DNA from 3 places in the Neobacillus sp. B4I6 genome. Region 2 is predicted to be linked to each of the others. Evidence: a T-box and tRNA genes for the amino acid it is inferred to sense, from the RefSeq annotation. Region 2 holds a T-box; the other regions hold tRNA genes.
What was found. A T-box is a leader RNA that pairs with one kind of tRNA and senses whether it is charged. The one in region 2 lies ahead of trpS (tryptophan--tRNA ligase), so its partner is inferred to be a tRNA-Trp.

Region 1 (10,293 bases), 300 kb from region 2:
AAGGAATTTCTCATCACACTTTAACATCTCCTGGAATTCCATCATTCCACGGTTCGCCTTATTAAGCTCACCATCGAAGCGATAGGCACGTGGATCTGATTCGGAACCAAATTCCGCAATGGTTGAAAAATCAATACTTCCTGTTAAATCGGCAATATCCTGTGATTTCGGATCGGATGGGCTAAATGTTCCGATTCCGGTTCGCTTATCTTCGGAGAAGAAGATTCTTTCTACTAAAACATCTTCGATTCGTCCACCATACTCCTGTTCTAGACGCATCATATTCAATGGAGAAAGATTACCTTCGATGCGAATTCCATACTCATCATGGAAATCCTTGCGTAAATGATGTGGAATTAAATGAAGTGGATCTTCATGCATTGGGCATCCTTTAATGGCAAACACAGAGCCTCTATCCGTGAGAGAGTAAGCTTCAAGTCCCCTTTTTAGCATGGTAACAAGAGTTGACTTCCCTCCACTTACAGGACCCATTAATAACAAAATACGCTTCCTTACATCCAGCCTTTTTGCTGCCGGATGGAAGTATTCTTCAACAAGCCGTTCCAGCGATTCCTCTAAACCAAATAATTGATTGCTAAAGAATTCGTACTTTTTCGTCCCTTTTTCTTCAGTAATTCCTGCATCTTTAAGCATATTATAAACTCGTGAATGTGCCGACTGTGCAACCCATGGCTTCTCTTTCAACAACTGTAAATAATCTGCGAATGACCCTTCCCACCGTAGCTTTTCTTCTTCTTCGCGATACATCTCGATTTTTTTTAGAATATCCATAAGGCCCTCCCCCTGTAGGTTAATCAGAGACGATTAATATACTCTATGCTGATAAGCTTTTGAACATGCGTACCATTCCAAGTAGCGTCTATCTTTTTTGTATTAATAAAAAGAATCTCCCTCTTTTCATTTTTATAAGATAGGCTATAATAAAACTATATGTGTGATAAAAATGAAAAATGTATGACGAAGGAGGATTACATAAATATGAACACTTTCATCGTTTGTTTAGTAATGGTCACGTTTTTAGCGGCAATCTTCACATCGGGTTATAATGACAAACCAGGTTCTTCAAAATAAAAAAACTGCCAATCGGCAGTTTTTTTATTTAAGATTAAGTTTATTTTTTTGAACAAACTCCTTCATATACATTCTACTCTTCCTATCAAGCATAGTGGCTATTTGGTCAGTCCAGCGGTCCTTTCTTTTCCCATTGGTCCGCTCTTCATAGTAGGAAGAAATCAATTCATCATATTTTTGCAGTTGACTAAGATAAACTTCAGAGTTTTGTTGATATTCATCTTCATGGTAAACATGCTCATACGGGAGCCTAGGTTTTTTGTCTGTCAATTTGGTTGGAACTCCAACAGCTAGTCCGAACAAAGGAATAACCCGCTCGGGTGTCTTTAAAAGCTTTTTAACTTCTTCTAGGTTATTGCGAATTCCACCTATGTAACATATTCCTAACCCAAGCGATTCCGCTGCAATCGCTGCATTTTGTGCAGCTAAAGAAGCATCTATTAGAGCAACCATGAACTTTTCAGTACTTTCGATAGATGGAGTAACATCTTTTTGTTCCTTCTCCCCAATAATGGTGTGACGATAAAGATCGGCGCAAAAAACAAAAAAGTGACCATTTTTTTCAACATATTCTTGGTTACCAGCAATCTCAGCTAATTTTTTCTTTTTCTCTTTGTCCTTAACACCAATAATAGAGTAGGCTTGAATAAAACTTGATGTTGCCGCTGCTTGGGCACTAGTAACAATCGTTTTGATTTGTTCATCTGTTAATGGCTTGTCCTCAAAATGACGAAGGGAGCGATGATTAAGAATTGTTTTGATAACTTCATTCATGACAAACTTCCTTTCATTTCATCAAAAGGAGGCCCGATAGGACCTCCTTTTATTATTTTAAATGTGCATAGTTTTGCTGACGAAGTGCTTCATAAATAAGAATGGCAGCTGTATTGGATAAATTTAAGGAACGAATATTTTCATTCATAGGGATCCGCAAACTGACGTCTTTGTTATTTTCAATAACATCTTTCGGAAGTCCTGTCGTTTCCCGTCCAAAGATAAAATAGTAATCTTTGCTTGAATTACTATAATCAAAGCTGCTAAAAGGCTTTTGACCAAATTTTGTGATATAAAAAAAATCACCGCCAGCATTCTTTTCATAAAAGTCATCAAGTGAATCATAGTAGACAATATTAACGTGTTGCCAATAATCCAAACCTGCTCTTTTTAACATTTTGTCATCGGTCGAAAAACCTAATGGACGGATTAAATGTAAATTGGTATCTGTTCCGGCGCATGTTCTTGCTATATTTCCTGTATTAGAAGGAATCTGTGGCTGATATAATACTACATTTATTGACACGTTTCTCACCTCGATAAAAAACTCTACATGCCATTATACCACTATGATTTATCCTTTCAATAATGATGCATTTTTAACCCAGAATCGTATAAAACTTATATTTTATTTTAGGTGTGTAGGCAGATGAATCTTCATATGCCCAATACCTCATTCGGCTATTATAGGTATGGGCGTTCACTAACGGCATTCCATGTGCATCCTTACCCGTAACAATTGTATTATGATTAAATCGTCCATCCCCTTCAAAATCGTAACAAATAACATCACCTAATAATAATTGATCAGGACTGCTGACTTCCCGTGCCCGTAAACCACTTTTAGAATGTGCAAAATAAAGCTTAAATGAGTGTGCCACCGCCCAACTGTAGCTCCAATTCTTATTTTGGAGCCACCACCCTGTGCTCCGATTTGGATAGCCTCTCATCGGCGCTTCGCCCGTATGGAGGCATTGTGAAATAAAGTTGGTGCAATCATTCTCAAATTTTTTGTAGGCAGGATTGTAGCTATTCCACCAGCGTTCCGCATATTGTACAGCTTTTAAGCGGTTGTATTGAAAGCTTAATCGTTCATCACTATCCTCAAAGCTCTGTGTAATTGGTACTTGATAAGGCTCTTGATAATCATAAGGGTTGATTTCCTCATCCATCACTAAAGCCTCTTTATAAAACTTAGCTAATCTTTCTTCGACTTCTTCCTCCATGTAAAGAATACCTTTTTGTTTAATTAAATATTGATAATGAGCATGATATTTTACTGTTTGAAATTCATCCTCTTCATTTCTTTCTATGATTCTGCCGGCTGCTTTTACTTTGACAATTTCTGCAGACCTTTTTGACAATGCACTTTGTTTTATTTCAGCCTTTGGAAAAAATACTTTATGTGTTCTTTTATCGGAGACAAATTGATTTACTCTTTTATCAAATAAATCTTGTATCAAATGAAGCATATTTCTCACCCCTTTCTCTCATACATATGAGAGAAGACAGGATTTCAATCAAAAAAAATGAGCAAACCCTTGAGTTCACTCATTTTTACCTATAATAACTTAAACCTTTTTCTATTTCATTTTGTACTTCCAGATCGGTTTCAAGCTCTTGAGCTTTTTTTAAGGCAGCAAAAGCAGTTTCACCGCCAATTTTCCCAAGGGCCCAGGCAGCTGTTCCTCTTGATACTGGGCTTCCCTCATTTTCTAATACATCCACTAATTCGGGAATTGCTGTTATATCCTTAAAATGGGCAAGCGCGATAATCGCATTCCGTTGAATCGGCTTTTTCCCTCGCCATGAACCAGCAACGTAACCAAATTTAGCTTTAAATTCCCGATTACTTAATTTTAAGATTGGCTTTAGTAACGGTTTGGCAATATCAGAATCTGCTTCAAGTTCCTCATGGAAATGAAAATTCTTCCCTTTGTTAACCGGACATGCTGTTTGGCAAGAATCACAGCCATAGACGCGGTTACCAATTTTGTCTCTAAACTCATCTGGGATAAATGTTTTTGTTTGTGTTAAATAAGAAATACAGCGCTGTGCATTAATTTGTCCACCTTGTATAAGTGCCCCTGTTGGACAAGCATCCAAACACTTTGTGCATGACCCGCATTGATTTTCAATTGGTGTATCTGGTTCAAAAGGGATACTGGTAATCATTTCCCCAAGATAAACATATGATCCGAACTCCGGTGTAATAATGGAACAATTTTTTCCGCTCCAACCAATTCCAGCACGCTCGGCCACAGCGCGGTCTGAGAGTTCTCCAGTGTCAACCATCGATTTTAACCTAGCTTCTGGCATTTTTGCAGAGATAAACTCCTCAAGTTTGTGCAGCCGGTCCTTGAGAACATGATGATAGTCGAGACCCCAAGAGGCCCTGCTGAAAATCCCTCTTCTCTCACCCTTTTTACTCTCAACACGGTAATTCATTTTGGAAGGGTAAGCAATGGCAATGGAAATGATCGAACGAGGTTCCTCTAGTAATAATGAAGGGGTCACTCTCTTCTCTATATCTGGTTCTTCAAATCCTGATTGGTATTTGAGTTCCTGTTGCCTTATTAATCGGTTTTTCAATTTAGTGAACGTGTCTGCGGTTGTGAAACCAATTTTATCGATTCCAATTTCTTTACTATAGGCGATGAGTTCTTCCTTTAAGTTTAGGACATCCATTTGATCCCCTCCTTCCCTAGAAGTCATTTATTTTAATAATTGGCTCGTTATATTATTAGATGCGCATCTATTTATGATAAACTATTTTCAATGAATTTTGGAGGTGGAATGGTTGGAAATTCAACTCTCACAGGAATTATTTGAGCAAATACCTAACTTTAAGCTGGGGATAATTGAATATAAAGATATTATGGTCGGGGAATCGCAGCAAATGATAAAAGGAAGACTCCAGCTTTTCCAAGAATCTATTTATTTTGATTTAGAAAATAAAAATGTTACTGAACTCTCTGGCATTCAGGAATGGCGTACTATTTTTAAAAAAATCGGTAAAGACCCGAACAGGTATCGACCCTCAGTAGAGGCGTTATACAGGAGAGTACAAAAACAAAATTACCTTACTTCCGTTCAGAGTGCGATTGATATAAATAATTTTTTCTCTTTACAATATCAAGTACCAATCGGAATATATGACCTGAATCTCATAAAGGGACGGGTGAGCATTCGGTTGGGAACGGTGGGTGAGGAATATACCGGATTGAATGGGCGAATAAATTCTTTAAATCGTCTAATTGTATCTTGTGATGAACTGGGTCCATTTGGAAGCCCATTCGTCGATTCTGATAGAACACCAGTAACTTTTGCTACTAAAAATGCCCTGCAAATTATTTATTTGAGGCCTTCAACCGACGTTGAAAACGCGATGAAACTAACAGAATCTTTAATGAATATGTTTACAAAATTACATGGAGGAGATGCTTCCTTCCAAATCCTTAGGTGTCCATAGGGCATCTTTTTCTTTGTATAGAAAAAAACGCAATGCATCGTTCTCTTATGTAACGATACACTGCGTTAGTTAATATGTATGGAGCGGGTGATGGGAATCGAACCCACTACATCAGCTTGGAAGGCTGAGGTTTTACCAGTAAACTACACCCGCATTAATAAGTGACAAATTTTTGAATCATCAACTGACCTTTTCTATATTACACACTATTTTTAGTATCGTCAAGGGAAAAACGCAAATTTTGTCGAATTTATTTAAGAGTGGTGCATTATTTTGGGAAAGAAACAAGAATTTTAGTTTGACAGTCTTCATAAAAGATTATGGAGATTATGGATTATACCATTAGTCTGTTTTCGTCAATAATGATGTAATTATAAAGGAGATGCTCATTAAAATTGATATTTTGTGTAAAATTACACTTCATTATCTGGAATTTTTTGATTGATTTAACGATTTAGTATTCAATGGGCGAATTTTATGAGCAACAATCTTTTAGAAAAGAACAAAATAAAATTTAGTCAAAAAAAAGTTGCTCATATTTTTATGAGCAACTTTCTTATTAAAACAAATTGATACCGGTGATCGGGGTCGAACCGATACTCCTCACGGAACACGATTTTGAGTCGTGCGCGTCTGCCAATTCCGCCACACCGGCGCGTATAAAATTGTTTTGATAAAGCAATGCCGAGGACCGGAATCGAACCGGTACGGTAGTCACCTACCGCAGGATTTTAAGTCCTGTGCGTCTGCCAGTTCCGCCACCCCGGCAAAATCTAATTACCTGTTTTAATCCATACCTAGCAAATGTTTTATGGAGGCGGCAACCGGATTCGAACCGGTGGTAAAGGTTTTGCAGACCTCTGCCTTACCACTTGGCTATGCCGCCATATACATTGGAGCGGAAGACGGGATTCGAACCCGCGACCCCCACCTTGGCAAGGTGATGTTCTACCACTGAACTACTTCCGCAAATTGGCTGGGCTAGCTGGATTTGAACCAACGCATGTCGCAGTCAAAGTGCGATGCCTTACCGCTTGGCTATAGCCCAATGTTATTCTAATTATTTAATAATCATATTATGGGGCGACTGATGGGAATCGAACCCACGAATGCCTGAACCACAATCAGGTGCGTTAACCACTTCGCCACAATCGCCACAATATAATTGGCAGGGGTAGTAGGAATTGAACCCACACCAAAGGTTTTGGAGACCTTCGTTCTACCTTTAAACTATACCCCTATAAATGGTGGAGGGGGACGGATTCGAACCGCCGAACCCGGAGGGAGCGGATTTACAGTCCGCCGCGTTTAGCCACTTCGCTACCCCTCCACATATTATATTCACTGTGTAACTTCTGGTGCCGGCGAGAGGACTTGAACCCCCAACCTACTGATTACAAGTCAGTTGCTCTACCAATTGAGCTACCCCGGCGTAAAGTTTGGTATATTATTTGATTTATCCACGCTGTCCTAGTTATCGTCATCCTGACCTCAGGAAGCTTATACAAGCAGCAACTCGGTCAGTATGCTGAAGATAATTTAGGAAGCATATTCGGTTTTGCTCTACCAATTGAGCTACCCCGGCAAGTTTTTTAATATAAATGGTGGCTCAGGACGGAATCGAACCGCCGACACAAGGATTTTCAGTCCTTTGCTCTACCGACTGAGCTACTGAGCCATAATAGTTTGCCAAATGAAAATGGCGGTCTGGACGGGACTCGAACCCGCGACCTCCTGCGTGACAGGCAGGCATTCTAACCAACTGAACTACCAGACCAATTGCGGGGACAGGATTTGAACCTGCGACCTTCGGGTTATGAGCCCGACGAGCTACCGGACTGCTCCACCCCGCGACAATAATAATAATAATCTAATTTGAAAATATGGTGGAGGATGACGGGCTCGAACCGCCGACCCTCTGCTTGTAAGGCAGATGCTCTCCCAGCTGAGCTAATCCTCCACAAATCAATGGTGACCCCTACGGGACTCGAACCCGTGTTACCTCCGTGAAAGGGAGGTGTCTTAACCGCTTGACCAAGGGGCCATATCTTTTAAAAAAATTATGGCGGAGAGCAAGGGATTTGAACCCTTGAGACAGGGTTACCCGCCTACACGATTTCCAATCGTGCTCCTTCGGCCACTCGGACAGCTCTCCATAATGGCTCCGCAGGTAGGACTCGAACCTACGACCGATCGGTTAACAGCCGATAGCTCTACCACTGAGCTACTGCGGAATAATAGTATTACAGCCTGGCAACGTCCTACTCTCACAGGGACGCATGTCCCAACTACCATCGGCGCTGAGAAGCTTAACTTCCGTGTTCGGTATGGGAACGGGTGTGACCTTCTCGCCATAATTGCCAGACCATTTATTCGACACTATTTTATTATAATGTCTTTTTCATATTTTTCAAGAGGAAAATTATTTTTTTTTCATTCCCTCAAAACTAGATAATGCAGAAGAAGTTTGTAAAACGAGTATGCCTTATAAATTGGTTAAGTCCTCGAACGATTAGTATCAGTCAGCTCCACATGTTACCACGCTTCCACCTCTGACCTATCAACCTGATCATCTTTCAGGGTTCTTACTAGCTTGCGCTATGGGAAATCTCATCTTGAGGGGGGCTTCATGCTTAGATGCTTTCAGCACTTATCCCGTCCGCACATAGCTACCCAGCGATGCCCTTGGCAGAACAACTGGTACACCAGCGGTGCGTCCATCCCGGTCCTCTCGTACTAAGGACAGCTCCTCTCAAATTTCCTGCGCCCACGACGGATAGGGACCGAACTGTCTCACGACGTTCTGAACCCAGCTCGCGTACCGCTTTAATGGGCGAACAGCCCAACCCTTGGGACCGACTACAGCCCCAGGATGCGATGAGCCGACATCGAGGTGCCAAACCTCCCCGTCGATGTGGACTCTTGGGGGAGATAAGCCTGTTATCCCCGGGGTAGCTTTTATCCGTTGAGCGATGGCCCTTCCATGCGGAACCACCGGATCACTAAGCCCGACTTTCGTCCCTGCTCGACTTGTAGGTCTCGCAGTCAAGCTCCCTTGTGCCTTTACACTCTGCGAATGATTTCCAACCATTCTGAGGGAACCTTTGGGCGCCTCCGTTACTCTTTAGGAGGCGACCGCCCCAGTCAAACTGCCCACCTGACACTGTCTCCCACCCCGATCAGGGGTGCGGGTTAGAATTTCAATACAGCCAGGGTAGTATCCCACCGACGCCTCCACCGAAGCTAGCGCTCCGGCTTCTCAGGCTCCTACCTATCCTGTACAAGCTGTACCAAAATTCAATATCAGGCTACAGTAAAGCTCCACGGGGTCTTTCCGTCCTGTCGCGGGTAACCTGCATCTTCACAGGTACTATAATTTCACCGAGTCTCTCGTTGAGACAGTGCCCAGATCGTTACGCCTTTCGTGCGGGTCGGAACTTACCCGACAAGGAATTTCGCTACCTTAGGACCGTTATAGTTACGGCCGCCGTTTACTGGGGCTTCGATTCAGAGCTTCGCTTGCGCTAACCCCTCCTCTTAACCTTCCAGCACCGGGCAGGCGTCAGCCCCTATACTTCGCCTTGCGGCTTCGCAGAGACCTGTGTTTTTGCTAAACAGTCGCCTGGGCCTATTCACTGCGACTCTTCGAGGCTATTCACCTCAAAAAGCACCCCTTCTCCCGAAGTTACGGGGTCATTTTGCCGAGTTCCTTAACGAGAGTTCTCTCGCTCACCTTAGGATTCTCTCCTCGCCTACCTGTGTCGGTTTGCGGTACGGGCACCTTTTATCTCGCTAGAGGCTTTTCTTGGCAGTGTGGAATCAGGAACTTCGGTACTAAATTTCCCTCGCTATCACAGCTCAGCCTTCGCGAGAAGCGGATTTGCCTACTTCTCAGCCTAACTGCTTAGACGCGCATATCCAACAGCGCGCTTACCCTATCCTCCTGCGTCCCCCCATTGCTCAAACGATAAAGAGGTGGTACAGGAATATCAACCTGTTGTCCATCGCCTACGCCTTTCGGCCTCGGCTTAGGTCCCGACTAACCCTGAGCGGACGAGCCTTCCTCAGGAAACCTTAGGCATTCGGTGGATGAGATTCTCACTCATCTTTCGCTACTCATACCGGCATTCTCACTTCTAAGCGCTCCACCAGTCCTTACGGTCTAGCTTCAACACCCTTAGAACGCTCTCCTACCACTGACATCAGAGATGTCAATCCACAGCTTCGGTGATACGTTTAGCCCCGGTACATTTTCGGCGCAGAGTCATTCGACCAGTGAGCTATTACGCACTCTTTAAATGGTGGCTGCTTCTAAGCCAACATCCTGGTTGTCTAAACAACTCCACATCCTTTTCCACTTAACGTATACTTTGGGACCTTAGCTGGTGGTCTGGGCTGTTTCCCTTTTGACTACGGATCTTATCACTCGCAGTCTGACTCCCACGGATAAGTCTTTGGCATTCGGAGTTTGTCTGAATTCGGTAACCCGATGAGGGCCCCTAGTCCAAACAGTGCTCTACCTCCAAGACTCTTACTACGTGAGGCTAGCCCTAAAGCTATTTCGGAGAGAACCAGCTATCTCCAAGTTCGATTGGAATTTCTCCGCTACCCACACCTCATCCCCGCACTTTTCAACGTGCGTGGGTTCGGGCCTCCATCCAGTGTTACCTGGACTTCACCCTGGACATGGGTAGATCACCTGGTTTCGGGTCTACGACCACATACTCATACGCCCTATTCAGACTCGCTTTCGCTGCGGCTCCGTCTTTTCAACTTAACCTTGCATGGGATCGTAACTCGCCGGTTCATTCTACAAAAGGCACGCTATCACCCATTAACGGGCTCTAACTACTTGTAGGCACACGGTTTCAGGAACTATTTCACTCCCCTTCCGGGGTGCTTTTCACCTTTCCCTCACGGTACTGGTTCACTATCGGTCACTAGGGAGTATTTAG
Region 2 (10,293 bases):
AGAAATTGTGCAAAAAAATCTTGCAATTGTAACAATTCTGTAATAGAATTTTATTGAATATATAGAATAAACTGAATAATTAAAAAGTTGGAAGGTGTACTATGAGCGCAAAAAAATCGCTGCACAAAGAGGCACCATTGCTTGAAGTGAAAAATTTACAGACCGCTTTTGATATTGACGGAACTGATTATAATGCAGTAGAAAATGTTTCGTTCAATGTAATGCCAGGGGAAATTATCGGTATTGTTGGAGAATCTGGTTGTGGTAAGTCTGTTTTGAGCCTTTCGATTATGAAGTTACTCCCGAAAGGAAGTGGAAAAATAAAATCAGGTGAAGTCATTTTTGATGGAGTAAATCTTGAGAAAATGTCCGAATCACAAATCAATAAAATCCGTGGGAAAGACGTCTCCATGATTTTCCAAGAACCAATGACCTCATTAAATCCAGTCTTTACAATTGGATATCAACTCCAAGAAGTCCTTTTTAACCATACAAAGATTACTAAAAAAGAGGCTCGGTTAAAATCGATCGCCTTATTGAAAAGTGTTGGAATCTCCCGGCCACAAAAACTCGTTGATGAGTATCCGCACCAATTATCAGGCGGGATGAGACAACGCGTCATGATCGCCATTGCCATTGCTTGTCAGCCTAGATTATTAATTGCTGATGAACCAACCACTGCCCTCGATGTTACCGTTCAAGCCCAAATTCTCGAACTTTTAAAAGATATACAAGCCGTAAATGATATGTCTGTTATTTTGATTACACATGATTTGGGTGTAATTGCTGAAATGTGTGACGAAGTAATGGTGATGTATGCTGGAAGGATTGTAGAACGGACCGATGTGGATACACTTTTCCATAATCCTAAACATCCATATACAAGTTTGCTCTTAGGGGCAATCCCGAAATTGGATGGACAAGAAGAACGGTTAAGTTCGATTAAAGGTATCGTCCCATCGCTTATAAATATGCCGAAAACTGGCTGCCGTTTTGCCCATCGATGTCCAAACGCCATGCCTGAATGCACTAAAATTACCCCTTTGCTTGAAGATGTTGAACAAGGCCATGAGGTTGCCTGTTTGCTCTTTGAAACTAGCAAGCCAAGAAAAGGGGTGAAAAAATGAGTCCCATTTATATACATAAAAAGGAAGCCCATTCTTCCTCTCAATCTGAAAATCTATTAGAGATTAAAAATCTTAAAACCTATTACCCAGTCAAAGGTGGGTTCTTCAAGCGCACTATTGGAAATGTAAAAGCGGTAGATAATATCTCTTTTGAGATAAAAAAAGGAGAAACTCTTGGACTAGTAGGTGAATCCGGATGTGGCAAATCTACGGCAGGGAGAACCATTCTGCGTTTACTTAAACCAACGGGGGGACAAATTCTCTTTAATGGAAAAGACATTACCAAAGTAACTGGTAAATCACTTCGAGAGATTCGCAAAGATATGCAGATGGTCTTTCAGGATCCCTATGCTTCCTTGAATCCCATGCAAATGGTTGGAGATATAATTGCAGAACCCATTTATAATTTTTCAAAAAAAGATAAAGCTGAGTTAAGACGGGAAGTCATGGATTTGTTAGATAAAGTAGGCTTGCCGCCCGATGCCTATTACAAGTATGCCCACGAATTTTCTGGGGGACAACGCCAAAGAATTGGAATAGCAAGAGCTCTAGCATTAAAACCCAAATTAATTATCGCCGATGAACCGGTTTCAGCACTAGACGTGTCCGTCCAATCACAGGTATTAAACCTGTTAAAGGACTTACAGGAAGAATTTGATCTTACTTTTCTTTTCATTGCGCATGACTTAAGTGTTGTTAAACACATGAGTGACCGAATAGGTGTTATGTACCTAGGGAATATGGTTGAGGTTTCGGATAAAGACAACCTATACGCTAAACCTCTCCATCCATATACACAGGCATTAATTTCAGCTATTCCAACTCCAGATCCCAGGGTGAAAAGGGAGCGGGTCATTTTAAAAGGTGATGTGCCAAGCCCTATCAATCCTCCATCTGGATGCACATTCCATCCCCGCTGCCCAATGGCAATGGAGGAATGTTCTAAAAGTAAGCCAGTATTAAAGGAGGTGAAGCCCTCTCATCGAGTAGCTTGCCACCTTTACTAGAAAAGTGAAAGTGCCTAGGGGCTGGAGCTAGTCTGTTGCAAAAGGATAAATATAAAACAATTAGGGGGGAAACAAATGGAGAAGAGAAGTATGCTTATGTTAGCAGCATTAATGCTGGTTCTGTCCGCATTTTTAGCAGCTTGCAGCGGCGGTGAAAAAGCGGGTACAAAGAAAAATGAAAATGAAGGTAAAAGCGGCGAAACAGCCGGAAAACCACAGGATGGCGGCACACTAGTCTATGCATTGGATTCAGCACCTGAAGGTAAATTCAACTACTCTTTTTATGGTACACAAACTGATGCATATGTAATTGATTTCTTTGATGAAAACTTAATTGATTATGATGAGAACCTAAAGGCACAACCACATATCGCCTCATGGAAAACAGCAGACAATAAAGTGTTTGACTTCGAAATCAAACAAGGGGTTAAATGGCACAACGGGGACGAATTATCAGTTAAGGACTGGGAATTCGCTTTGAAAGTTGTTGCTGACAAGGATTATGAAGGTCCGCGCTTTGATAACGTAAGAAACATTATGGGTGCACAAGATTATCATGATGGTAAAGCAAAGGAAATCGCTGGTATTAAAGTAGTCGACGATTACCACATTCAAATTACATTCGATAAGGCCCGTGTAAACAACTTGGATAATCTTTGGACATACCCTATGAACCGTACAGCATTTAAAGGAATTGCTGTAAAAGATATGATGGGGTCTGAACAGGTTCGTACAAAGCCAGTTGGTTTAGGACCATTTAAAGTTTCTAAAATTATCCCCGGTGAATCAGTTGAAATGGAGCGCTTTGATGATTACTTCGGAGGCAAACCGCATATCGAAAAAGTCGTTGTTAAAGTGATCGACCCATCTCTTTCTGTAGGAGAACTTAAAAACGGAACGCTTGATATGACTTCTTTCCATCCTAGTATTATTGATCAAGTTAAAGCGCTGGATAATGTAAACGCAGTAACTTATCCTGGGGTAAGCTATTACTATGTTGGTTTCAGATTAGGTACTTGGGATGGCGAGAAAAATGTTATGAACGAACCAAAATACCAAGAGAAAAAGCTTCGTGAAGCAATGTATTATGCAATCAATCGTGAGGAATGGGTTAAGGCGTTCTTCTTTGGTGTAGGTAAACCTGTGAACCGTCCAATCCCGACAAACCATTGGATTGCAGCACCTAATGAAGATTTAGAGCAATACAAATATGATCCGGAAAAAGCTAAATCACTATTAGATGAAGCAGGCTACAAAGACGTTGATGGCGATGGATTCCGTGAAGATCCAAACGGTAAGAAATTCGTTGTAAACTTCAGCCACTATGCAACGGATAACCCAACTTTTGAATCTCGTGCCAAAGCAATGACTCAATATTGGGAAGCTGTTGGATTGAAAACTAAATTAACGATGACTGACGTAAATCTTTACTATGAAATGCTTGAAAAAGCGGACAAATCAATGGAAGTATTCTTCGGAGGCTGGTCAACTGGTGCAGATCCAGATCCAACGCCACTTTGGGGCTCAAAAGCACTTTGGAACTATCCACGCTGGGTAAATGCGGACAGTGATAAATTGTTGGATCAAGCACTTGATATCAGTGTTGTTGGAACAGATAACGAAAAACGTAAGGATCTTTATGTAAAATGGCAAAAACTATTCATGCAAGATCTTCCCGCATTACCAATTGCTGAACTAGAAGAAACAATGGCTGTTAGCAAGCGAGTTCAGGAAGTTAAATTTGACGTATCTGGTATGAACCGTCCAAATGAATGGTGGATAAAACAATAGTACAGTTTTCTAAAAAGTTAATACAATTTGTTTTAAGGGCTTACTAATACTGACAACTCAATTTTGAACTTCAAATGGGAGAAGGCTTTGCTTCTCCCATTTGAACAAATTAGGCGAGATATACAGCTTGTGGTTACCAAAGCTTATAGACAAGGAGAATGCACATGTTGAAATATGCATTTCGTAGAATATTGGGAATGATTCCAATGTTACTCCTTACTTCCATAGTAGTGTTTTCCTTGGCAAAATTAATGCCGGGGGATTCTCTTAGTGGAGAGATTGATCCAAGAAATACAAATCCAGAATACATCGCAGAAATACGTGAGAAATTGGGATACAATGATCCGATGCCTCAGCAGTATTTCCGTTGGATTAGTGGTTTCGTGGAGGGGGATTTTGGGAAATCAACACGATTCAAAATTGCTGTATCTGAGGTTATTGGAGAACGTCTCCCTAACACCATACTATTAGGCATTTCAGCTATCTTAATAACATACGTCCTTGCATTTTTTATGGGTTCATATGCAGGTCGAAAGCCGTATACCCTAATGGATAACCTAATAGGAGGATTAAACTACATAGGCTTGGCAATTCCATCCTTTATTGCAGGGGTATTCGCCATCTTTTTCTTTTCATTTAAGTTAGGCTGGTTTCCATCTAATGGCTCAGTAGACATTGGTGTTACAGATGGAACCTTAGAATGGTGGCTAAGCCGTTTTCACCATGTTTTTTTACCAGCTATCGTACTTGGATTATTAAGTACAGCAAGTTATACACAATTTTTACGTAACGATATTATTGAAAATAGTCGAAAAGATTATGTTCGTACTGCTCGTGCAAAAGGGACTCCGGAAAGTAAGATATACAATGTTCATATTTTAAGAAACTCAATTATCCCACTTATAACCTTTTTAGGCTTTGATATTGTTGCCATTATTAGTGGTGCTATTATCACCGAGACGATTTTTACATATCCAGGTCTTGGACAATTATTCCTGCAGTCTGTCGGGACAAGAGATTATCCAGTATTAATGACATTGACCATGTTTTTCTCTTTCTTAACACTTATCGGCAATTTAGTAGCGGATGTATTATATGGTGTTGTAGATCCGAGAATTAGGCTAGATTAGGGGGAGAAAAAATGAAAGTCGTAACACAATACGAAAAAAATGTTATCGTTACACCCCCGAAAAAAAGTTTATCTCCTTTTGCCATTGCTCGGAAGAAATTTGTAAAAAATAAATTAGCAATGGTCAGCCTTACCTTTTTATTAATTGTTACTATTGTTTCGATACTAGCTCCTTTTATTACCACTGCAGATATTACGAGAATTAATATTGGCCAAATGTCGTTAGAACCATCGGGTGATCATTGGCTTGGAACGGATAAAGCCGGGCGGGATGTTTTTACGAGATTACTCTATGGGGGCCGAATATCGTTATTAGTTGGAATGAGTTGTACATTATTTGTCATTTTACTTGGAACATTGATCGGCTCTATTTCAGGTTATTTTGGTGGAACAGTAGATAGTATATTAATGAGATTTACTGATTTTATCTTAAACTTTCCATTTCTAGTATTTGTAATAGTCCTTAATGCCATTCTTTTTGGAAAAGTAAATGGGTTATGGGTATTAATCGGCACCATTAGCTTGTTAAGCTGGGGGGGAATCGCCCGGATTGTCCGTAGTAAAATCCTCGCTGAAAAAGAAAATGAATATATTACGGCAGCTATTTCAATTGGTTGTTCACCAGCCAAAGTAATTATGAAACATCTATTACCAAACATTTTATCTACTATTATCGTGCAAGCGACGATTACATTTGCGACAATGATTGTCGCTGAAACAGGATTAAGTTTTCTTGGCTTTGGTGTCCCTCAGGAAATTCCAAGTTGGGGAAATATGTTGAATTCGGCAAACGAGCCGGATGTTCTCCAATTTAAGCTTTGGATATGGGTACCGCCGGCATTAATTATAACGATTACTATTTTATCGATAAACTTTATCGGAGAAGGACTAAAGGATGCTTTCAATCCAAAATCAAAAAGATAAAATCTGCCATTAACGTGGTGGATTTTTTTGTTATTCTCTTCATTCTGGAATAACCAATATCATATACCCATATACATTAAGATATATAATAGGACAAGTGCTAAAAAATTAGGTCAAACATTGAAATTGGAGCAAAATATATATAAAGGAATAATTTAACTAAGGTCTGCCCATACTGATTTACAAACAGTTTCTTGAAGTGAGGGGTTGTAAAATGTTGTATCTTCATGATGTATGGGTAAATTGGTTTGAAGGGGAAGAAAACGGTTATAATGTATGTCACTTTCATGAATGGCGTAAGGATGACGGGGTGGAACTGTTAGATCAGGTACCACTGATAAAAGTTGAGCCTGTTTTGTTTAAGTACATTGAAAACGATTTGTCGGAATTACCTCAACAACTTCTAGATGATATTTATCAGAAAGCCTATTTAAGAAAAAACCATGAAAGAGTTCAACTTGACTATTGCTTCGTGGTAACGGATGGAATTGGGATCTTAGCAATTGATACCATAGGCTATAATATCCCGATTCGAAAAAGTCGGTTAATTCCTAGACAAGAGCAATTGGTGTACGAAATGATTGCTCAACACGAGGCTACTAAATATCATTTTTATGAGCAGGAAAAAATGAAGGACTATCATATTCTCTCACCTGAACCAGAACTAATGAGAGGTTTAACAAGAAAAGAGCGTCAATTAAAACAACTGTTATTTATGGCTTTAGATCAATTGCTCTCATCTAGTAATGAAGCAGAAGTTAGATATTGGTATACCGAATGGTGCCCGGAGCATTATTCAACCATTCAAGAATTAAATTTTGAAGCTGCATGGGAACAATTGTTTGAGGAAACAAAGTATGGGTGGTCTAAGCGACATGAGACATTTTGTGAAAATTTAATAAAAGGACAGCCGTTTTTTGAAAAGCTTTGGGAAATGGAGCACGGTCCGAAAGTAAATTAAAAGCCTGACCCAAAAGATATGTATTCCATATCTTTTGTGGGTCAGGCTTTTTGTTGTTATCTTTTTTTTCTACCAAGTCCCATTGCATTTTCCATTTTTTTAAGGGTTTTAGCTGCCACTAGATTTGCCTTTTCTGCACCTTCATCTAGAATCCGGTCGAGTTCTGATGATTCGAGTAAATCATAGTATTTTTCTTGGATAGGCTGAAAGAAATTTACGACGACATCTGCTAAATCGCCTTTAAAATCACCATATCCTTTCCCTTCATACATTCCTTCAATTTCTGTTATTGATTTACCACCTAGGATAGAATAAATCGATAATAAGTTAGATATACCAGGTTTGTTTAATTTATCGAATTTAACAATTCCTTCTGAATCGGTGACAGCACTCTTAATTTTCTTCTCAATCTGTTTCGGGTCATCTAATGGTGTAATAATTGCCTTTTTATTTGGATCTGATTTGCTCATTTTTTTTGTTGGTTCTTGCAATGACATAATTCTAGCACCAATTTTAGGAATACTAATCTCAGGGATAGTTAATATGTCCCTGTATTTTTTATTAAATCTTTCAGCTAAATCCCGTGTTAATTCTAAATGTTGCTTTTGATCTTCACCTACAGGTACAAGATTCGTGTTATATAAGAGGATATCTGCAGCCATGAGTGGCGGGTAAGTTAAAAGACTTGCCTGCACAGCCTCTTTACCAGTAGATTTATCCTTAAATTGTGTCATTCTTTCAAGTTCACCAATATAGGCAACACATTGCATAATCCATCCCGCCTGTGCGTGAGCAGGGACCTCTGATTGGATAAATAAAGTAGCTTTTTCTGGATCAATTCCAACTGCTAGATACAATGCCGCTAAACTTCGAATATTTTTGCGAAGTGTTATTGGATCCTGTGGAACCGTAACGGCATGCTGGTCAACGATACAAAAGAAACAATTGTATTCGTTTTGCATTTCAACAAACTGTTTTAATGCCCCGATATAGTTACCAAGTGTTATTGTTCCACTCGGCTGAATACCAGAAAAAATCGTTTTCATGATTAATTTCCTCCTAAAAATATATAAAAAAAACCATTCATCCCCATAAAACTAATAGGGACGAATGGTTCCGCGGTACCACCCTAAATTACTCAATAAAGAGTCACTCAATTCCACAATCATCCACAATGACGATCAGGAGTCCTTTTAACGCAAGGAAAACGTCAAATCCTACTTTTATATGTTCAGACAGAGGCTCCAAAGTCCATTCCGTATTTATTCGTGTTTGTTTACACCAGCCACAAACTCTCTGAAACGAAGGAAAATACGTACTACTCTTTATCATAGCCTGTTAAGCAAATATACAATTGTTCTTATTATAAATGAACTGTATATTTAATTTCAAGTCCGTAAAAAATAATATAGGCAACAGGAGATTAACATCAGTAGACCGTTAGCTAATCCATGAAATAGAAGGGGTGATGGATTGAATGTAATGAGCTCTGATAATGCAGGAATATCTTCCAACCTTCTATTGTTTTGCCCTCTTGAAAAAGCCAAATTAAATGATTTACCAATGGCATCGTAAAAGCCAGAATTTATCGTATAAAGTAGTAAGAAAGTAAGAAGGAGCAGAGAAGAAACATAAAACGATATATCGATATAATTTAATAAAGAAAATCCTTTTTTTGAAAGTGAAGAAATTATTAGTATAAGCAACTGTGTTAGTGCCAATATTAAAAGTCTTTTCCTTAATCTGTAATTCACAGTATAACCTCCAAAACATAGATTTAATAAGGGTAGACACTTAATATTATACAAAAAAATTATTATAAGTGTAAATTATAACACAGGAATTTGTAACGAATACGTAACGAATGTTTCAATCCTGTAAATAAAATTCTAAAAAATAATGTACAATTAATTTAAAATATGTATAATAGAGAATGTAGTAATTTTTCAGAATAATAGAAAAGGGAGGTCTACTAGTGAAGAAATCAAAACTTTCACTACTTTTAGTACTATCACTAGTTCTAAGCATGTTTCTAGCAGCATGTTCAGGCGGAGACAAGAATGAAGGCAAGGAAAAGAATGAAGGCAAAACTGGTGCTGAAGAAACTGCTTTAGCAGATGAGCAAGTTCTAAATGTTCTTGAGTCTGCAGAAATTCCTTCTATGGACAGTGTAATGTCTCAAGACACATTAAGTTTTACAACACTTAATGCAACAAACGAAGGTCTATATCGCTTAGATCCAGACCAAAAAGTTATCCCTGGCGTTGCTGAGGGTGCACCAACTTACAATGATGACAAAACTGTTATTACAATTAAATTAAAACAAGATACAAAATGGTCTAATGGTGACCCTGTTACTGCACATGACTTTGTGTTTGCATGGCAACGTGCAATTGATCCGAAAGTTGCTGCTCCATACGGTGCATACTTTATGGAAGGCAAAATCAAAAATGCATCTGAAATTGTTGCTGGTAAAGCGAAAATAGAAGATTTAGGTATTAAAGCATTAGATGATTATACTGTGGAAATCACTTTAGTGAGAGCGCTTCCATACATCGAATCTTACTTAACATTCCCATTGTTCTACCCACAAAACAAAAAGTTTGTTGAAGCAGAAGGCGCTAACTATGCGAAAGATGCTACTCACCTACTTTACAATGGTCCATTTAAAATGACTAAGTGGGATGGCCCAACTGGTACTGAGTGGGTATTAGAAAAGAATGCTGATTATGTAAATGCAAAAGACGTTACTTTAGAAAAAATTAACTTTAACGTTTCTAAAGATCCACAAGCATCTGCAAACGCATATACTGCTGGTGAAGCTGATATCACACCTAAGCTTGCACAAGCTGCAATCCTTTCTCAATTTGAAGGACAAAAAGATTTACTTCGCTACCAAGAGCCATCTATTTGGTGGTTAAAAATGAACGAAAAGAACAAAGCGTTGAAGAATGTTAATATCCGTAAAGCAATTGCTTTATCTGTTGACAAAAAAGCTTTAACAGAAGATGTATTAGCAAACGGATCTATCCCTGCTGATTTCCTAGTACCAAAAGGTTTCTCATTCTTAGACGGTAAAGATTTCCGTGATACTGCAGGAACTTACCTAAGTGCTAATAAAGAAGAAGCTAAAAAGCTTTGGGAACAAGGTCTTAAAGAAACTGGACTTAAAGAAGTTAAATTTACTTATGTAGGTCAAGATACTGAAACTTCAAAAGTAACTGACGCATTCATTAAAGATCAGTTAGAGAAAAACTTACCAGGATTAAAAATTACAATCGAAGCAGTTCCTTTCAAAATTCGTATCGCTCGTGAAGATGCTATGGATTATGATTTATTAATGGGTGGTTGGGG
Region 3 (10,293 bases), 2.5 Mb from region 2:
AATTCTTACGGGGTATTTCGAATAATTCATCTGGCGGTGGCACCTCTGGAACCAAAGGAACATTGGCCACTTTAAATCGTTTATGTGCTAAGTACATAGACAAAGGGGTCTTAGATGTACGTGAGATACCGACTAGAACAATATCCGCCTTTTTGATCCCTCTTGGGTCACGCCCATCATCATACTTAACTGCAAATTCAATTGCTTCAATTTTCCGGAAGTATTCTTCGTCCAATTTTCTCATCAATCCAGGTCGATGGTGCGGCTGTTTATTGAAGCTTATTTCAAACGCATTCATCAATGGACTTAGTAAATCTACAGCAAAAATGCTCTCTTCTTTTGCACGTCGATCTAAATACTCTTTTAATGATGGAATAACGATCGTATAGGCAATAATCGTCCGTCCCTTTTTTGCTAGTAAAATGATATCTTCAATATCTTCAAAATCATCCACATAGGAATTACGGCGAATTTCTACCTGCCCGCCATTAAATTGTGTTGCCACTGCCTTTACTACAAACTCAGCTGTTTCACCTACTGAGTCAGATACAACATAGACAACTTCTTTCTGTACCAAAATGGCAGCCACTCTCCTTAGTTTGAATTGTTTTCCATGATTTCTAAATATGCCCGCGTTATAGTGGTTTTGGTGATTCTTCCTACCAGCAAATATGTACTTCTTTGCTCCTCTATTTCCTTAACAACTGGTAAAGAGTCAATGCGATTATGGATCATCTTTTTGGCTGCTTCGAGCAAGGTCTCTTCAGGATTTATTGTAATAATATTTGGCATTCTAGTCATGATGACACTGACAGGCAATTCATTTAGATTTTGATTTCCTAGTGATGCTCTGAGCAAATCCTTACGGGAAACAACCCCTGCTAGATGTCCTTTTGTATCAACCGCATAAAGTGTGCCCACATCCTCTAAAAAGAGCTGCACGATCGCATCATACACGGAGGTTGATTTCTCAACGACAATTGGATGGGCTTTATAATCCGTTACCTTTTGGTGGATAAACCTTTTAGCCTGTTGCTTTGCTTCAAAGCTTTCATTAAAAAAATAACCTACTCGCGGCCTTGCATCTAAGTTACCTGACATCGTTAAAATGGCAAGATCGGGTCTTAGTGCAGCTCTTGTTAATGAAAGCTTCTCTGCGATGTCTTTTCCTGTAATGGGCCCGTTTTGTTTAACAATCTGGAGGATTTCATCCTGACGTTTAGATAATTTAATAATTACCCCCCCCTTATCTACATTAAATATGTTATATTCAATAGATTCATTATAAATGTGTTATACTTATTTGTATATAGTATATTACATTATGTTATAAACCGAAACAATAAGTTTTATTTTTTTACAAAATATTAAACTATTTTTTTAATAAGGAGCCCAAACAAGTTAATCCCGCCGCATGCGACGAAAGAGGCAAAATAAAAAAAGGCAAAAAAAATTCCAAGCATATACTTGGAATTTTTTTTGCCTTTTTGACAGGGGCAGTAGGAATTGAACCCACACTGAAGGTTTTGGAGACCTTAGTTCTACCTTTAAACTATGCCCCTAAACATGGTGGAGGGGGACGGATTCGAACCGCCGAACCCGGAGGGAGCGGATTTACAGTCCGCCGCGTTTAGCCACTTCGCTACCCCTCCACATATAAAAAATAATAAAACTGGAGGAGGAAGAGGGATTCGAACCCCCGCGCGGTGTTACCCGCCTGTCGGTTTTCAAGACCGATCCCTTCAGCCAAACTTGGGTATTCCTCCATGGAAAAAGAAAATCATATAATAGTATTTTGGTAGCGGCGAAGGGAGTCGAACCCCCGACCTTTCGGGTATGAACCGAGCGCTCTAGCCAGCTGAGCTACACCGCCAAAAAAATTATATTATTAAGGTGGAGTCTAGGGGGATCGAACCCCTGACCTCCTGCGTGCAAAGCAGGCGCTCTCCCAGCTGAGCTAAGACCCCAAAATATTCTGCAATAAAGAATGGTCGGGAAGACAGGATTCGAACCTGCGACCCCTTGGTCCCAAACCAAGTGCTCTACCAAGCTGAGCTACTTCCCGATAATATGACGCACTGGGCGCTATATTTGATGTTTTAAATTACCTTCGATAAAACATGGTGCCGAGGACCGGAATCGAACCGGTACGGTAGTCACCTACCGCAGGATTTTAAGTCCTGTGCGTCTGCCAGTTCCGCCACCCCGGCACTGTTTGGAGCGGAAGACGGGATTCGAACCCGCGACCCCCACCTTGGCAAGGTGATGTTCTACCACTGAACTACTTCCGCTTATATGGATGTTTTTTTCTAACGCAAAAAACTTTGGTGCGGGTGAAGGGAGTCGAACCCCCACGCCTTGCGGCGCCAGATCCTAAGTCTGGTGCGTCTGCCAATTCCGCCACACCCGCATAGTAAAAGAAAAATGGTGGAGGATGACGGGCTCGAACCGCCGACCCTCTGCTTGTAAGGCAGATGCTCTCCCAGCTGAGCTAATCCTCCATATAATACCGCCTGGCAACGTCCTACTCTCACAGGGACGCGTGTCCCAACTACCATCGGCGCTGAGAAGCTTAACTTCCGTGTTCGGTATGGGAACGGGTGTGACCTTCTCGCCATTGCTGCCAGACTTGTTTTTTGAGGTATCATTCCCTCAAAACTAGATAATGCAGAAGAAGTTTGTAAAACTGAGTGTGCCTTATAAATTGGTTAAGTCCTCGAACGATTAGTATCAGTCAGCTCCACATGTTACCACGCTTCCACCTCTGACCTATCAACCTGATCATCTTTCAGGGTTCTTACTAGCTTGCGCTATGGGAAATCTCATCTTGAGGGGGGCTTCATGCTTAGATGCTTTCAGCACTTATCCCGTCCGCACATAGCTACCCAGCGATGCCCTTGGCAGAACAACTGGTACACCAGCGGTGCGTCCATCCCGGTCCTCTCGTACTAAGGACAGCTCCTCTCAAATTTCCTGCGCCCACGACGGATAGGGACCGAACTGTCTCACGACGTTCTGAACCCAGCTCGCGTACCGCTTTAATGGGCGAACAGCCCAACCCTTGGGACCGACTACAGCCCCAGGATGCGATGAGCCGACATCGAGGTGCCAAACCTCCCCGTCGATGTGGACTCTTGGGGGAGATAAGCCTGTTATCCCCGGGGTAGCTTTTATCCGTTGAGCGATGGCCCTTCCATGCGGAACCACCGGATCACTAAGCCCGACTTTCGTCCCTGCTCGACTTGTAGGTCTCGCAGTCAAGCTCCCTTGTGCCTTTACACTCTGCGAATGATTTCCAACCATTCTGAGGGAACCTTTGGGCGCCTCCGTTACTCTTTAGGAGGCGACCGCCCCAGTCAAACTGCCCACCTGACACTGTCTCCCACCCCGATCAGGGGTGCGGGTTAGAATTTCAATACAGCCAGGGTAGTATCCCACCGACGCCTCCACGCAAGCTAGCGCTCACGTATCTCAGGCTCCTACCTATCCTGTACAAGCTGTACCAAAATTCAATATCAGGCTACAGTAAAGCTCCACGGGGTCTTTCCGTCCTGTCGCGGGTAACCTGCATCTTCACAGGTACTATAATTTCACCGAGTCTCTCGTTGAGACAGTGCCCAGATCGTTACGCCTTTCGTGCGGGTCGGAACTTACCCGACAAGGAATTTCGCTACCTTAGGACCGTTATAGTTACGGCCGCCGTTTACTGGGGCTTCGATTCAGAGCTTCGCGTGAGCTAACCCCTCCTCTTAACCTTCCAGCACCGGGCAGGCGTCAGCCCCTATACTTCGCCTTGCGGCTTCGCAGAGACCTGTGTTTTTGCTAAACAGTCGCCTGGGCCTATTCACTGCGGCTCTTCGAGGCTATTCACCTCAAAAAGCACCCCTTCTCCCGAAGTTACGGGGTCATTTTGCCGAGTTCCTTAACGAGAGTTCTCTCGCTCACCTTAGGATTCTCTCCTCGCCTACCTGTGTCGGTTTGCGGTACGGGCACCTTTTATCTCGCTAGAGGCTTTTCTTGGCAGTGTGGAATCAGGAACTTCGGTACTAAATTTCCCTCGCTATCACAGCTCAGCCTTATGCGAGAAGCGGATTTGCCTACTTCTCAGCCTAACTGCTTAGACGCGCATATCCAACAGCGCGCTTACCCTATCCTCCTGCGTCCCCCCATTGCTCAAACGATAAAGAGGTGGTACAGGAATATCAACCTGTTGTCCATCGCCTACGCCTTTCGGCCTCGGCTTAGGTCCCGACTAACCCTGAGCGGACGAGCCTTCCTCAGGAAACCTTAGGCATTCGGTGGATGAGATTCTCACTCATCTTTCGCTACTCATACCGGCATTCTCACTTCTAAGCGCTCCACCAGTCCTTACGGTCTAGCTTCGACGCCCTTAGAACGCTCTCCTACCACTGACATCTAAGATGTCAATCCACAGCTTCGGTGATACGTTTAGCCCCGGTACATTTTCGGCGCAGAGTCATTCGACCAGTGAGCTATTACGCACTCTTTAAATGGTGGCTGCTTCTAAGCCAACATCCTGGTTGTCTAAACAACTCCACATCCTTTTCCACTTAACGTATACTTTGGGACCTTAGCTGGTGGTCTGGGCTGTTTCCCTTTTGACTACGGATCTTATCACTCGCAGTCTGACTCCCACGGATAAGTCTTTGGCATTCGGAGTTTGTCTGAATTCGGTAACCCGATGAGGGCCCCTAGTCCAAACAGTGCTCTACCTCCAAGACTCTTACTACGTGAGGCTAGCCCTAAAGCTATTTCGGAGAGAACCAGCTATCTCCAAGTTCGATTGGAATTTCTCCGCTACCCACACCTCATCCCCGCACTTTTCAACGTGCGTGGGTTCGGGCCTCCATCCAGTGTTACCTGGACTTCACCCTGGACATGGGTAGATCACCTGGTTTCGGGTCTACGACCACATACTCATACGCCCTATTCAGACTCGCTTTCGCTGCGGCTCCGTCTCTTCAACTTAACCTTGCATGGGATCGTAACTCGCCGGTTCATTCTACAAAAGGCACGCTATCACCCATTAACGGGCTCTAACTACTTGTAGGCACACGGTTTCAGGAACTATTTCACTCCCCTTCCGGGGTGCTTTTCACCTTTCCCTCACGGTACTGGTTCACTATCGGTCACTAGGGAGTATTTAGCCTTGGGAGATGGTCCTCCCTGCTTCCGACCGGATTTCTCGTGTCCGGCCGTACTCAGGATCCACTCAGGAGGGAACGAAGTTTCGACTACAGGGTTTTTACCTTCTATGACGGATCTTTCCAGATCGCTTCATCTACCCCGTTCCTTTGTAACTCCATGTTGAGTGTCCTACAACCCCAAGAGGCAAGCCTCTTGGTTTGGGCTATGTCCCGTTTCGCTCGCCGCTACTCAGGGAATCGCGTTTGCTTTCTCTTCCTCCGGGTACTTAGATGTTTCAGTTCCCCGGGTATGCCTTCCATACCCTATGTATTCAGGTAAAGATACTGTTCCATTACGAACAGTGGGTTCCCCCATTCGGAAATCTCCGGATCAAAGCTTACTTACAGCTCCCCGAAGCATATCGGTGTTAGTCCCGTCCTTCATCGGCTCCTAGTGCCAAGGCATTCACCGTGCGCCCTTTCTAACTTAACCTAAAAGGTTTGTTTCTTCTTATTAAATAAGAAATTGGCATTGACTCGGTTCTTACATTGACTTCTTCATTACGATTATCTAGTTTTCAAAGAACGATTAAAAAAAGCTTTGAGAGAATTGTACTCTCAAAACTAAACAAACAAAGATCGTGTCACAAACTGTTTGTCTGGCTCACAGGTCCAGCTTTATCCTTAGAAAGGAGGTGATCCAGCCGCACCTTCCGATACGGCTACCTTGTTACGACTTCACCCCAATCATCTGTCCCACCTTAGGCGGCTGGCTCCTTGCGGTTACCCCACCGACTTCGGGTGTTACAAACTCTCGTGGTGTGACGGGCGGTGTGTACAAGGCCCGGGAACGTATTCACCGCGGCATGCTGATCCGCGATTACTAGCGATTCCGGCTTCATGCAGGCGAGTTGCAGCCTGCAATCCGAACTGAGAATGGTTTTATGGGATTGGCTAAACCTCGCGGTCTTGCAGCCCTTTGTACCATCCATTGTAGCACGTGTGTAGCCCAGGTCATAAGGGGCATGATGATTTGACGTCATCCCCACCTTCCTCCGGTTTGTCACCGGCAGTCACCTTAGAGTGCCCAACTGAATGCTGGCAACTAAGATCAAGGGTTGCGCTCGTTGCGGGACTTAACCCAACATCTCACGACACGAGCTGACGACAACCATGCACCACCTGTCACTCTGTCCCCCGAAGGGGAAAATCCTATCTCTAGGAGTGTCAGAGGATGTCAAGACCTGGTAAGGTTCTTCGCGTTGCTTCGAATTAAACCACATGCTCCACCGCTTGTGCGGGCCCCCGTCAATTCCTTTGAGTTTCAGCCTTGCGGCCGTACTCCCCAGGCGGAGTGCTTAATGCGTTAGCTGCAGCACTAAGGGGCGGAAACCCCCTAACACTTAGCACTCATCGTTTACGGCGTGGACTACCAGGGTATCTAATCCTGTTTGCTCCCCACGCTTTCGCGCCTCAGCGTCAGTTACAGACCAGAAAGCCGCCTTCGCCACTGGTGTTCCTCCACATCTCTACGCATTTCACCGCTACACGTGGAATTCCGCTTTCCTCTTCTGCACTCAAGTCCCCCAGTTTCCAATGACCCTCCACGGTTGAGCCGTGGGCTTTCACATCAGACTTAAAGGACCGCCTGCGCGCGCTTTACGCCCAATAATTCCGGACAACGCTTGCCACCTACGTATTACCGCGGCTGCTGGCACGTAGTTAGCCGTGGCTTTCTGGTTAGGTACCGTCAAGGTACCGGCAGTTACTCCGGTACTTGTTCTTCCCTAACAACAGAGCTTTACGACCCGAAGGCCTTCATCGCTCACGCGGCGTTGCTCCATCAGACTTTCGTCCATTGTGGAAGATTCCCTACTGCTGCCTCCCGTAGGAGTCTGGGCCGTGTCTCAGTCCCAGTGTGGCCGATCACCCTCTCAGGTCGGCTACGCATCGTCGCCTTGGTGAGCCGTTACCTCACCAACTAGCTAATGCGCCGCGGGCCCATCTGTAAGTGTCAGCCGAAACCGACTTTCAGCTTTTCCTCATGAGAGGAAAAGGATTATCCGGTATTAGCACCGGTTTCCCGGTGTTATCCCAGTCTTACAGGCAGGTTGCCCACGTGTTACTCACCCGTCCGCCGCTAACCAACAGGAGCAAGCTCCAATTGATCCGCTCGACTTGCATGTATTAGGCACGCCGCCAGCGTTCGTCCTGAGCCAGGATCAAACTCTCCAAGAAAGTTGATTAGCTCATTTTGTTACGTTGGCTTAGTTTCTTAATTGAAACTAAAAGTTTTTGTTTGTTTGCACGATTTTGTTTGTTTAGTTTTCAAAGAACAAATCTATTATTCTTGTTTGTCAACCAATCAAGCGATTAGCGACTCTTATTATTCTAGCATAACACTTTTTTAATGTCAACTTCATTCGAAATAATTTCTTACATCTCTTAAACTAGTTATTCCGTAGCAGCGACAATGAATATCATACTACCCCATCACTAATTCGTCAACCATTTCTTTTCGATTTTTTATAAATTGGCTGTGTTAAACTTGGCTGTTGATTTCCGCTTCAGGCGCTTCACTCCAATCAACATGTGCCAAAATCAACAATGAGCTTTAACATAGCCATAAATTATATAGCACTTTGTAATGGGAAAGCCAGAAAAGATTATTAAATAGGTTTAGATAAGAATTAATAGGAAAAAATATACTTTAGTATTCCGTTCTTATAATAAAGGAGATGACTATAAATTGAGTATGAAAAAAGACGATGAAAGTGGATTGATTACTCCTGTGGAACAAGAGCAAAATCAATCGGTTTTGGATGAGAAATTGCCTGAATTTGATGTGATTGGAACCGCACTTAACGATGTTTAATTCGAAAACCCTTTGCAAAAAGAGAAATCCTCTTTGAATGCAAAGGGTTTTTTCACCTTTTAATTGCCCTTAATATGACGGCTTCCCCGACGAAGGAGATAATTTGATTATCCCTTATGGTAATTTTAAATTTCTCTTTTACTTTCGGGGATGCACTAAGGATGAATTGAGTTAATTTATCTTTTTCATCTTCAGGTAAATTCATGCGATTACACCAAGGTTCGTAATGAAAGGTTTTTTCAAAGCGGTGCCATTCAAAAATTTCAAAACCGGAAATTTCAAGCATCCGGAGCCATTCACTTTTCTTCCAAGCCCGGAAATGACTGTAATCCCGCCATTTTTCGATGGTATTATAAAATAGATCATAGTCCTCTTCCTCTGGAACGACATTATCATCAAGTAAAAACTGACCTGATGGCTTGAGGACGCGGTGGACTTCTTCCACAAACTTATTTACATCCGGGAAATGATGTGGAGCAATCCGGCAAGTTACAATATCAAATACTCCATCTGGAAATGGAAGAATTTCTGCATCCCCAACTTTAAACTCGACATTTTGATGCCCATTACCTAAGATATATTTTTGAGCTGCAACTAACATTTCAGGTGTCAAATCTAAAGCCGTTACTTTTTTTACACAAGATGCAAATGCATTTGCAGTATGACCGCCGCCTGTGGCAACATCTAATAACTCTTCTTCTCCGGTTACTGTCGCCATTTCCAAAAGCTTTTGTAAATCATTGCCATCTTTGTGGATAGCACTACTAACATAGGAATCTGCACTTTTTCCAAACTGTTGTTGTACATCCTTTTTGATATCCATGTCATTTCTCCCTCCGTGACTTTTATTTAATAACTATAAAGCAGTTACTTCATAAAGAAAATGACAGGTTTTTTATGTTTTACAATAAGAAAAACTAATTGAATTTATCAAACCATTTCAAGAATTACCGGGCAGTGGTCACTCCCCATCACATTGCAATGAATATCCACATTCTTGAGTCGTTCCCTCAATCTTTCGGAAACAATAAAGTAATCAATCCGCCAGCCAATATTTTTTTCCCTGACTTTTGCCATGTAGGACCACCAGGTATAAGCACCTTCCTGCTCCGGATTAAAATGACGATAGCTGTCAACAAAGCCTTCAGCAAGTAAAGAGGTCATTTTCCCACGTTCTTCTTCCGTAAACCCGGAATTCCCATTATTGGATTTTGGATTTCGCAAGTCAATTTCCTGATGGGCGACATTCAAATCCCCGCATAAGACGACGGGTTTCAGTTTATCTAATTCCTTCAAATGCAGTAGGATCCGATCCTCCCAGTCCAAACGATAGTTGATTCTCGCTAAATCTCTTTGTGAATTAGGGGTATAGACATTAACTAAGAAAAAGTCGTCAAACTCTAATGTAAGAATTCGTCCTTCCCCTTCAGTCTCATCCGTTCCTACCCCATATCGAACAGAATGCGGTTTCTTCTTAGTAAACACTGCTGTACCGGAGTAGCCTTTCTTGATTGCATAATTCCAGTATTGGTGATATCCAGCCAACTCAAGACTAATTTGCCCTTCTTGCAGTTTGGTTTCCTGCACACAAAAAATGTCTGCATCCACTTCATCAAAATAATCCAAAAAACCTTTTTTAACGCACGCCCTAAGGCCATTAACATTCCAAGATACTAGTTTCATGTTAACTTTTCCTTCTCCCTTGCTAACTGGTTATTTATTAATGTTTGATAGGAGACATTTTATCAGTTAAGGAGGATTTGGGAAAGAAATATGACCCCCCATAAGATGGATTATTAGTCCAACTTATGAGGGGTCACTTCACTCAGCTGCCTTTTTTATATGGTATAAAATACTTTTCAGGTAATTTGCCGGAAAACAGCTTGGAAACAGGGACTATTTTTATATTTCGTTTATTAAATTCGTCCATCGCCTGAAAGACACCAATCGAACATACTTTTCCGGTTATACCTACATGCCCAATAGCAATACCTGTACCTTTTATTTCAGTAACCTTCGCTAGTCTAATCATTTGTTTTCGAACATGCGCTGAGGAGGATATGTCGTCTAGAAATACATCTCTTTTAAGGATGGGTACACCCAGCTCTTTGGCTATTTCGGGAAATTTCGTATTTGGACTAGTGGCACTATCGATAATAAATAATCTTCTTTCCTTAGCAACCTCAACAATTGCACGAACTATTTCTTTATTTTCAACCGCAAGTGAGCCCATATGGTTATTGATGCCTACAGCATATGGAACATCTTTTA

Region 1: it has a tRNA-Trp gene. The T-box ahead of trpS (tryptophan--tRNA ligase) is inferred to sense a tRNA for this amino acid. The anticodon was not compared.
Region 3: it has a tRNA-Trp gene. The T-box ahead of trpS (tryptophan--tRNA ligase) is inferred to sense a tRNA for this amino acid. The anticodon was not compared.

The regions. Positions count from the first base shown of each region.
Region 1 is NZ_JBNPWB010000002.1:3,837,807-3,848,099, forward strand. It holds gene QF028_RS21100 (PrkA family serine protein kinase) at 1-792, opposite strand, end outside; gene nfsA (oxygen-insensitive NADPH nitroreductase) at 1,117-1,866, opposite strand; gene trmL (tRNA (uridine(34)/cytosine(34)/5-carboxymethylaminomethyluridine(34)-2'-O)-methyltransferase TrmL) at 1,919-2,392, opposite strand; gene QF028_RS21115 (amidase domain-containing protein) at 2,466-3,338, opposite strand; gene queG (tRNA epoxyqueuosine(34) reductase QueG) at 3,424-4,554, opposite strand; gene QF028_RS21125 (B3/B4 domain-containing protein) at 4,667-5,338, shown strand; tRNA gene QF028_RS21130 (tRNA-Gly) at 5,418-5,491, opposite strand; tRNA gene QF028_RS21135 (tRNA-Leu) at 5,912-5,993, opposite strand; tRNA gene QF028_RS21140 (tRNA-Leu) at 6,021-6,106, opposite strand; tRNA gene QF028_RS21145 (tRNA-Cys) at 6,151-6,224, opposite strand; tRNA gene QF028_RS21150 (tRNA-Gly) at 6,233-6,307, opposite strand; tRNA gene QF028_RS21155 (tRNA-Gln) at 6,312-6,386, opposite strand; tRNA gene QF028_RS21160 (tRNA-His) at 6,418-6,493, opposite strand; tRNA gene QF028_RS21165 (tRNA-Trp) at 6,505-6,578, opposite strand; tRNA gene QF028_RS21170 (tRNA-Tyr) at 6,584-6,668, opposite strand; tRNA gene QF028_RS21175 (tRNA-Thr) at 6,695-6,770, opposite strand; tRNA gene QF028_RS21180 (tRNA-Phe) at 6,941-7,016, opposite strand; tRNA gene QF028_RS21185 (tRNA-Asp) at 7,039-7,115, opposite strand; tRNA gene QF028_RS21190 (tRNA-Met) at 7,118-7,191, opposite strand; tRNA gene QF028_RS21195 (tRNA-Val) at 7,223-7,298, opposite strand; tRNA gene QF028_RS21200 (tRNA-Glu) at 7,308-7,382, opposite strand; tRNA gene QF028_RS21205 (tRNA-Ser) at 7,402-7,493, opposite strand; tRNA gene QF028_RS21210 (tRNA-Asn) at 7,498-7,572, opposite strand; rRNA gene rrf (5S ribosomal RNA) at 7,587-7,703, opposite strand; rRNA gene QF028_RS21220 (23S ribosomal RNA) at 7,831-10,293, opposite strand, start outside.
Region 2 is NZ_JBNPWB010000002.1:3,539,930-3,550,222, reverse strand. It holds gene QF028_RS19670 (ABC transporter ATP-binding protein) at 102-1,127, shown strand; gene QF028_RS19665 (ABC transporter ATP-binding protein) at 1,124-2,134, shown strand; gene opp4A (oligopeptide ABC transporter substrate-binding protein) at 2,210-3,925, shown strand; gene opp4B (oligopeptide ABC transporter permease) at 4,090-5,055, shown strand; gene opp4C (oligopeptide ABC transporter permease) at 5,067-5,978, shown strand; gene QF028_RS19645 (YjbA family protein) at 6,193-6,939, shown strand; gene trpS (tryptophan--tRNA ligase) at 6,996-7,988, opposite strand; T-box leader at 8,039-8,280, opposite strand; gene QF028_RS19635 (DUF3899 domain-containing protein) at 8,328-8,693, opposite strand; gene QF028_RS19630 (peptide ABC transporter substrate-binding protein) at 8,915-10,293, shown strand, end outside.
Region 3 is NZ_JBNPWB010000002.1:1,040,662-1,050,954, reverse strand. It holds gene QF028_RS07270 (pyruvate, water dikinase regulatory protein) at 1-577, opposite strand, end outside; gene QF028_RS07265 (helix-turn-helix transcriptional regulator) at 595-1,236, opposite strand; tRNA gene QF028_RS07260 (tRNA-Trp) at 1,492-1,562, opposite strand; tRNA gene QF028_RS07255 (tRNA-Tyr) at 1,568-1,652, opposite strand; tRNA gene QF028_RS07250 (tRNA-Ser) at 1,674-1,766, opposite strand; tRNA gene QF028_RS07245 (tRNA-Met) at 1,797-1,873, opposite strand; tRNA gene QF028_RS07240 (tRNA-Ala) at 1,895-1,967, opposite strand; tRNA gene QF028_RS07235 (tRNA-Pro) at 1,989-2,065, opposite strand; tRNA gene QF028_RS07230 (tRNA-Leu) at 2,122-2,210, opposite strand; tRNA gene QF028_RS07225 (tRNA-Gly) at 2,217-2,291, opposite strand; tRNA gene QF028_RS07220 (tRNA-Leu) at 2,326-2,410, opposite strand; tRNA gene QF028_RS07215 (tRNA-Val) at 2,426-2,501, opposite strand; rRNA gene rrf (5S ribosomal RNA) at 2,512-2,628, opposite strand; rRNA gene QF028_RS07205 (23S ribosomal RNA) at 2,705-5,640, opposite strand; rRNA gene QF028_RS07200 (16S ribosomal RNA) at 5,836-7,385, opposite strand; gene QF028_RS07195 (hypothetical protein) at 7,897-8,022, shown strand; gene QF028_RS07190 (class I SAM-dependent methyltransferase) at 8,075-8,845, opposite strand; gene QF028_RS07185 (exodeoxyribonuclease III) at 8,953-9,705, opposite strand; gene QF028_RS07180 (divergent polysaccharide deacetylase family protein) at 9,848-10,293, opposite strand, start outside.